One region of the Teredinibacter haidensis genome, then DNA from elsewhere that is predicted to be linked to it. Evidence: predicted binding sites of a transcription regulator. Region 1 holds the regulator's gene; the other holds the start of a gene.
What was found. Region 1 encodes FNR, which switches genes on or off when oxygen is low (the NO sensors DNR and NnrR bind a similar motif). Its sites were predicted from a motif close to TTGATNNNNATCAA; they were not measured.
Positions count from the first base shown of each region.

Region 2: a site for FNR is predicted at 1,974-1,987, ahead of H5715_RS10955 (Hsp20/alpha crystallin family protein). Genes of this name have one in related genera too.

Region 1 covers NZ_CP060084.1:1,901,145-1,905,406, forward strand. Annotated here, with positions in the region: gene H5715_RS07435 (D-hexose-6-phosphate mutarotase) at 1-582, shown strand, start outside; gene H5715_RS07440 (P-loop NTPase family protein) at 886-1,728, shown strand; gene fnr (fumarate/nitrate reduction transcriptional regulator Fnr) at 1,860-2,603, shown strand; gene H5715_RS07450 (DUF4202 domain-containing protein) at 2,623-3,225, shown strand; gene H5715_RS20520 (SirB2 family protein) at 3,237-3,608, shown strand; gene H5715_RS07460 (hypothetical protein) at 3,809-4,262, shown strand, end outside.
Region 2 covers NZ_CP060084.1:2,779,006-2,783,267, reverse strand. Annotated here, with positions in the region: gene folB (dihydroneopterin aldolase) at 1-82, shown strand, start outside; gene folK (2-amino-4-hydroxy-6-hydroxymethyldihydropteridine diphosphokinase) at 88-594, shown strand; gene H5715_RS10960 (hypothetical protein) at 835-1,389, shown strand; gene H5715_RS10955 (Hsp20/alpha crystallin family protein) at 1,456-1,878, opposite strand; gene H5715_RS10950 (pteridine reductase) at 2,041-2,784, opposite strand; gene H5715_RS10945 (multifunctional CCA addition/repair protein) at 2,781-4,019, opposite strand.

The DNA of each region.
Region 1 (4,262 bases):
CGCAATTGGCAGCTCGATTCCTACCAAGAAGATTGCAGTACAACAAAACTCACGCTGGGCATTAAACTAAGCGACGACGAAAACCCCTGGCCCCACCCCAGCAAAATCGAAATGAAACTGGAGCTGGGAAAAGAATTAAAGCAAACGCTGATCATCACTAACGATACAGAAAAGCCGCTCTGCTTTGCCTATGCACTGCACAACTATTTTCAGGTAAGCCACCCGGAAAATATCGAAGCGCCCGCGCTAACTAATTCATTTTTCGAAAACGCTATTACAGGGGAGACTCAACTTGTAGACAAAGGCGACGAATCCTATACCGGACCGATTGATCGCATTTATTTGAATGACGAAAACGCCAGCCTTTACGACAAGAAATTTGATCGCACCATCAACATTAAAAAAACCGGTTCTCAACACTGGGTTCTGTGGAATCCGGGAATTGAAGATGCCCGTAATATGGCGGATGTTCACCAGGATGGTGAGAATGAATTTCTATGCTTTGAAGCCGCGAACACCACAGATATCATAATCGACCCCGGTGAAACCATCCGCGTAGGTCAGGCAATTACAGTCGAATAACAACCCCCTTACAAGCCGCTGAACAAAGCTTCTAAGACCCACTGCGCCTGGAAAAACAGGCGCAAATGCGAACCTTATAAAGACATTCTAAAAGCCACGCCTAAGCCTCTCGGACAACACAAATCGTTTTCCAACAAGCTACTGTCAATATTTTCCCTCGATAGATGATCGATCCGCAGCAATATCCCAAGTTTCTTCGCTAAATAAACTTTTCCTACAACTCCTGATCTGAGCCCAATTATTGCGTCCATTACCGTTGATTTCCATCAATACGACAATACAGTCACCTACTAGACTGTTTCCATGCAAAACAATGAACGAACATCCAATATTGCCGAACATCCGACGCTCATTCGTCGGCAAAAGAAAGTAACGGAATTAGAGGCTAATCGCCTGCTCGAAAACTTTCGTCGGCACCCGATTCGACCAATTAACATCTGCATTGATGGGAACGCGTTCGCCTGGATAAATGAACTGGAAACCTCCTGCACAGCAGGCCAACTCGTAAGCAAAGAAGTACAGTTATGGGCCGATGCAATCGGTCATCGTTCTGTAGATGCTTTGCTTTTATGTTACCCCTTTCAGAACCTACAACCTTACGAGCTAACCGAAATTATGCACGCGCTGGCGTCGCATTTCTCACTCGCTGAATCCGGTAAGCGCTGCCATCGTGTGGCCACAAAAATCGGTGAAATCAATAGTGACCATGTTGCGCTGTTAAAGGGGTTAGGTTTCAACCATTACCAAATTGTTCTTAGCCGAGATGATCTGGAAGACTTACCGCGTCTGGAAATGGTTACCAGCCTTATTCGCCAATATGCGTACTCCGGAATCGGCATCCAAATTCACGATGCTGACTGCCTGGACGACCTCCGTGAGCATGTCATTGAGGTAAAAAAACGTATTTCGCCAGACTACATCTACATTGGTTATCGCCCCAAACTATTGAATCAAGAGCTAGAAACCAATGGAAGCATCATATTCGACGGTGAGCATGAGCAGATAGACGATTGCATCAATATGGGAGTAGAGGGAACTAGCCACCTACAGAACCTGGTATTACAGAACTTCTGCAGCCCTCAGCGTTACTTAAGCGCCTTGAATGCTGGGCAACTGCCCGTAAACCCAGGTCCACTGAGCCTTTGATGAGTCCCTAAAGCAGCAGCAGTCAAGACTCTAAGTCTTCCCTACACAATTTTCGATCCCGAAGCGGAGCCATTGCCCAGGTTTTCCTATATACTGTAGCGCCTTGTTACTTATAAGCAGTGGAAAACGATATGCCTCCGCAATCTTTTGCAAATCATCAGTGCCACCATAATCCGCAAGTTAATTGCGCCGAGTGCCGCCTGGCCGCTATCTGCCTGCCGATCAGCCTGCACGTTGATGACATCACAAAATTGGACGACATTATTCAACGAGGACGCCCCGTACAGAAATCGGATCATGTTTATCATGCTGGAGAGCCTTTCCGCTCTGTCTATGCCTTGCGCTCCGGTGCAGTAAAAACCGTAAAGGTTACTCAGGATGGGCAAGAACAAGTAACAGGTTTCTACCTCCCTGGTGAAATCATAGGTATGGACGGCTTAGCCTCCAACCACCACACCAACTCCGCTACTGCCCTGGAAACCTCTGCTGTATGCGAGATTCCTTTTAGCCGCCTCGAAGAGTTGAGCGCACAGGTACCTAATCTCCAGCGCCGCTTCTTTCAGTTGATGAGCAAGGAAATCACTCAAGAGCAGCAACTAATAACGCTGCTAAGTAAAAACAGTGCCGACGAAAGAATTGCCTCTTTATTGCTAAGCATATCGACCCGCAACCATAATCGTGGCCTTTCAGCCAAAGAATTCTACCTCCCCATGTCCCGCTCGGATATTGGCAACTACCTCGGCTTAACTATCGAAACCGTTAGCCGTGTTCTTAGCCGCTTGCACAAGCAAGAGGTGATTTTGCTGGATAAAAAGCATGTCATCATTTCCGACATGGATGCACTACAAAACATCTCCTCAGTGTCCATTGAATAAGCAGCGCACATAAGCCCGTATGACTGAACCACATAATCACTTAAGCCTCGTTCTGGAAAAAATAGACGAGGCCAACGCTCTCGATCCCAACCAAGAAGCCTGCCCCTCCAGCGAACAACTAGTCGCTAAGGAGTTACTGTACGGGCAGCGTATGTCTGAGCAGCTTTCCCTGTTCGCTCCAGAAGCATCTGAACATCTGCAAATTGCCGCTCGAGCACAACATATTGAACGCTGGAAATCACCAAGAAGTAATTACCCGGAAGGTCGCGCGGGATACAAGAAATGGCGAGCAGAACTCTCCCTCTTTCATGCCAACAGGGTTGTGGAGCTTATGATGGAGGTCGGCTATGCCGAGGACGCCTGCGAACGAGTAAAATTTCTCGTACAGAAACGCCAGCTAAGACAGGACGCAGAAACGCAAACATTAGAAGACGTTATCTGCCTTGTGTTCTTACAGTATTACCTGGCGGATTTCACTGCAAAACATCAAGAAGAGAAACTTATTGATGTCATCCAGAAAACCTGGAAAAAGATGTCTGACACAGGGCATCAAGCGGCACTAAAGCTTCCTCTACCGCAAGACCTGCTCTCTCTCGTGACAAAAGCGTTGGGAACCGCGTAAAAGCCGATAAAATGCTGCTTTATCTTAAATATTTTCATATTGCCTTCGCCGTAACCAGTATCTTTGGGTTTATAACCAGAGTGTTGTGGCTGACATATAAGCCAGAGTTTCTCCAAAATCGGGCAGTCAAACTAATGCCCCACCTAAATGATACAGCACTCTTCATCACTGGCATAACCATGGCAACGGCCATTGGCTACCCGCTGAATGCCTTTTACTGGTTTACAGTAAAACTTACCTTGCTTCTAACATACATTTGCTTAGGGTTTTTAACCCTAAAAACGACAAAAGCCAATTTAGACCGATTTGCACTGCTTAGTGTATCTATTATCACTTACGCTTCTATAGCAATACTCGCAGCTTATAAGCCCAACTTTTCTTAAACCTACATCACATCTAGCCTGTAAGCCATCCTTAAGTATTATTTTAGGCATACCTAAGGAGCAACCAATGCTCTGAAACGAATTTCCGCACAAGGAACTGGTTCACGTTTACTTGACATAACTTGTGGAGAACATTTTAATTGGATTAAGCGCCATACAAATGACTAATAATTATTGGCATATTATAGGGGACATTAGTAATGAAAAAATCACTCTCAGTTTGCCTGCTTGTCTTAATAACAATCGCAAATGCCGCAGTCGGCTGTGATGAACAGTGCCTAAAAGAAAAAGCAGAAGTAAAAGCCAATATCAGCTTTCCAACTTATTTAACGTGGAAACACTGTGATGACACCATTGTAGATTTTATGTCTTCATCCATGGACAGCCTAGACAAATACAGAAACCAACATTTCGACACGCGTTACAAAGGTGGAATGCGCAACATTAAGCACTACATAGTCCAGCGCAAAGAATGGCTGCAAGAATGCGATAACTATCTGCAACTGACCGGTAAAGGCCGCATATTTGACAATAAGAAAACAACTAATCAGATCTTCGCCTCTATGGACGCAGTTACAAAAGAACTGGATGATTTAATTTCTGGTGTTACCTACTCAAGCGAAATGGGTCAGGATTCAAGCTCCATTATTAATG
Region 2 (4,262 bases), 880 kb from region 1:
GCTGCGCTTAAGCGTTAGTAAGCCCGGCGCTGTTCGCGGTGCCGAAAGTGTAGGTATTCGAATCGAGAGGGGTGAGCGCTAAGGCCAATGACTGAAGTGTTATTAAGCCTAGGTAGCAATATTAACCGCGAGCACAATATTCGTTCGGGATTGAACGCGTTAAAAGCCGAGTATGGAACTCTGGAAATTTCGCCGGTGTATGAAAGTGAAGCCGTTGGCTTCGATGGCGACAATTTTTACAATTTAATTGTTGCGATAGAAACCAATGCATCTCTTAGTAAGCTATCTAAAACATTAAAGCATATCGAGAGCCTTCACGGGAGAGATAGAGCTTCTCCCAAGTTTAGCTCGCGCACGTTGGATATTGATATTCTAACTTATGATGTGTTGTGTGGAATCTATAGCGGTATACAGCTGCCTCGTGATGAAATTTTAAAAAATGCTTTTGTGTTATTACCTCTTTCGGATTTGAGGCCTGAGGGGCGCTGCCCGGGAACACAGCGTCGCTACCTCGAGCTATGGCAGGCTTTTGATCAAGAATCCCAGAAGCTTTGGCAAGTTGGTTTTATTGAAAAAGAAAAACTGGCGCAGTAATTATTGCGTCGGAAGTTTTCGGCTTCTGAGTTTTTCCAGAGAGTATTCCCCAAATAACGCGCCGGTTTTCCCTCGCTCATATTCTGTTGAATAACCCACCGCTATTTAAAATCACGTTTGTTATCCAATGTCTGTCTATAGTTCTGCTGGTAATCGCGCCAGAAAGGGCTTACGGTCTAAGAGTGAAAAATGGAATATTATCTAGGGAAGTTGGAAGTTTACTACTCCTAGGAGGTGGTTATGCGGCGCTACTATTTTCTTAGCAATGATCTGGCGGACATACAAAGGGCTGAACACGACTTATACAGCGCGGGCTATTCCTTTCATCAGGTGCATGTTCTGAGCGGGCAGGACGCAGAGCTGGAAAAACGGCATGTCCACGAAGTGAATCCCTTTGCCAAGTTGGATATTCTGCATTCTAGTTTACTCGGTGCGAGTATTGGTGTGTTTCTGGCGGCTGCAGTTTTGCTGGTTGGGTTTGTTGTTCGAACCGAAACAGTAGTGGGTTGGTTGCCCTTTGTTTTTCTCTCCATTGTTGTTTTTATTTTTTCTGCTTGGGAAGGTGGCTTTTACGGGATTCAAACAGGGAGTGCCGAGTTTCAGCGTTTTAAAACTTTGCTCGCCAAAGGCTACCATGTACTAATGGTGGATTGCCGAAAAGAGGATAAAGTTGCAATGGACAGCATTTTAGCGTATCACGAGTCGCTCACTGATACGGGTAGCGGTGTAGCGCGACCTAGTTGGTTGATTGCTTCTCAAAAGGGATTCGATGCGTTTGTAAAGTCCATGCCCTAAAACAAAGGGGGCAGCTTCCAAGCTGCCCTCCGGGCGGTCGCGCGCAGTTTGAATCGAAAATACCGGCTAATGAATTTCGATTCGTTTTACGTGTGAAACTTGCTTCTCATCGCGGGGCGCACGGATAGTAAGAACGCCATCCTCGAACTTGGCGGTAATGTCACTTTCCTGTAGTTTCTCTCCTAGGTCAAAGCTACGGCTGTATTTTCCATAGCGCCTTTCTTGACGAATTATTCTTCCTTCCTCTTCTTCAGTTTTTTCAACGTTACTCTCCGCTTCCAGGGTGAGCACTCCGTTGTCGAGCATGATATTAATATCTTCTTTTTTTACGCCGGGAAGCTCGGCTGAGATTTCGAGAGTTTCCCCTTTTTCTTTTACATCAACTCGGGGAGATTGTAGCGTTGCGGTGTCGCCTAGCCTAAAAGAAGACCAGGGAGACTCGAAAAAATCGCTCATATCAAAAATGGAATTGCGAGGAACCAACGTCATCTCACACCTCCTTATTGTCAATAAGATACGGTTGGATTCAAGAGAGCGAACTTGCGTCCGCACGGATAGTTTGCGCTTGGCAGACGGTCAAATATTTGATTTATATCAAAAACAAATCGTGCCTAATATTCGAAAAAGTAATAGCGCAATATCGAAAAATAATTATTGAAGTAGAGATTTTCCACCGTCTACACACAATATATGGCCGGTAATGTAATTATCGGGTTTTGCCAGAAAAACAATCGAGCTGGCAATACTGTCCCCGCCACCAAGAGACCGCAGAGGGAGGGTGTCGAGGTAGTCCGGCTTTTCCGTTAACTGCCCGCTATTGGTTTCCGCCCATAATATGGCGCCGGGCGCGATACCGTTCACGCGAATATCCGGAGCCAGTTCTAGGGCGAGAGATTTGGTAAGCATAATGTTGGCTGCTTTTGCCATACTATAGATTGTATGTTTTTTTAACGGACGCAGTGCATGAATGTCGGCAATGTTAATAATGCAGCCTTTTGAGACTTTCAATTTTTCGCTTAGTGCTTGAGCCAAAAAAAGTGGCGCTTTAGCGTTGGCTGAAAACAACTCATCCCAGGCGGTTTCGCTAACGCCTTCTAGTGGGGTCGGATAAAAACTGGAGGCGTTATTGATCAGCAAGTCGCAGCGACCAAACCGCTTGATTAGATCCTTCGCCAGCTGTTGAGCGGCTAGTTGTCCACCGAGTTTCGCCTGTAATACGCAGGCGCTTTCGGCTTTTTCTGCGTTAAGTGTATCTGCCAGCTTGTTTGCGGCTTCGATCGAATTATGGCAGTGAATGGCAACCCGATAACCTTCCTGATGAAGACGTTTAACAACAGTAGCACCGATTCGACGGGCCCCGCCGGTAATCAATGCTACAGGAGCTAAGTTTTTCACGGCGTGTCTCCCCGGTAGGTTCGTTTGTGCTCTGCCAGTGTGGCCTGGCGTTTTTTTAGGAGAGCCTCACCAAAGGCAGCGCCCTTTAAGCCTTGTCTTGCCATAGCCTTGGTGTCGATCTGTTGAAGCGTACGAAGCGCAGACTTGAAATACTCTGCCTGAGGATAGGGGGTGTTTTCCATCCCCGTTCTGCCCTGTGCATCTGCCTGGCAACAGATGCAGAATAATGCGAAACGTTCTGGTCGGCGGAAAGCGTCAAGCCGCTGAAGAGTTTTTAACAGCGTTTTTGCGGTCAATTCAAACGCGCGGTGGCAGTGTGTATGAAACTCTGCCACCGCTAGGGCGAGTTCCCGGTGAGGATTGGGCACGCTCAACCGATCACAGAGTTGATTGATCATCGGTAGACCTTTTGTTTCATGGCCAATATGCCGCGGCCATTCGCTTTGGGCTGTTTCACCTTTGCCTAAGTCATGGATGAGTGCAGCAAACCTAGCTTCGGTAGAGTGTGTTAGAGCCGCGCAGCGTTGCAGACTTAACAACGCGTGTAACCCGGTATCAATTTCCGGGTGATGCTCTTCAGGCTGCGGAATGCCGAAAAGTTTTTCCAGTTCTGGCATTAGCCGCGCCAAAGCCCCACATCCGTGCAGCACTTCAATAAAAATCGGTGGTGAAGGCTCTGCCAATGCGCGTACGCATTCTTTCCACACGCGCTCACGGACAAGGTGATCGATCTCGCCATTGTTAACCATTTCGGTCATCAATTCTTGAGTTTCACCGGCGATATGAAAGCCTAAATGATGAAAACGTGCCGCAAAGCGGGCAACGCGTAGTACGCGTACGGGGTCTTCACCGAAAGCGGGCGAGACATGGCGAAGCAAGCGTTTATTTATATCCTCCTGGCCACCGTAGGGATCGATAATAGTATTATTCTCGTCCATAGCCATGGCATTAACCGTAAGATCCCTGCGTATAAGATCCTCTTCCAGAGTAATGGATTTATCGGTATAAAATTGAAACCCTTTATACCCTCGACCGGATTTTCGCTCCTGGCGAGCCAAGGCGAATTCTTCTTTTGATTCCGGGTGCAGGAATACGGGAAAGTCCTTACCAACAGCTTGATAGCCTGCAGTAGCCATCTCTTCTGGTGTGCTTCCTACAACGACCCAATCTCTATCTGGGCTGGGTATGCTTAATAGGGCGTCGCGTACTGCGCCGCCCACTAAATAAATTTTCATTTTGGTCTTAGTCGTGGTTGACCTCTGTCGAGGAATAAAGCACACTCTAATTGAACTCGGGTTTGTTTTCCATAATGATGTTATTTTTAGACCCGAATAAAATTTTATCCAAACTTTGAATGAGTATTTCTATGTACGGTATGGCCGGGAAATGTTTTGCAATGATCGCAGCGCACTATGTGTGGGCCTTGCGTCGTGCTGCTTTCTGCGTGCCGGATAATTAAGTCGTTAATAAACAACACT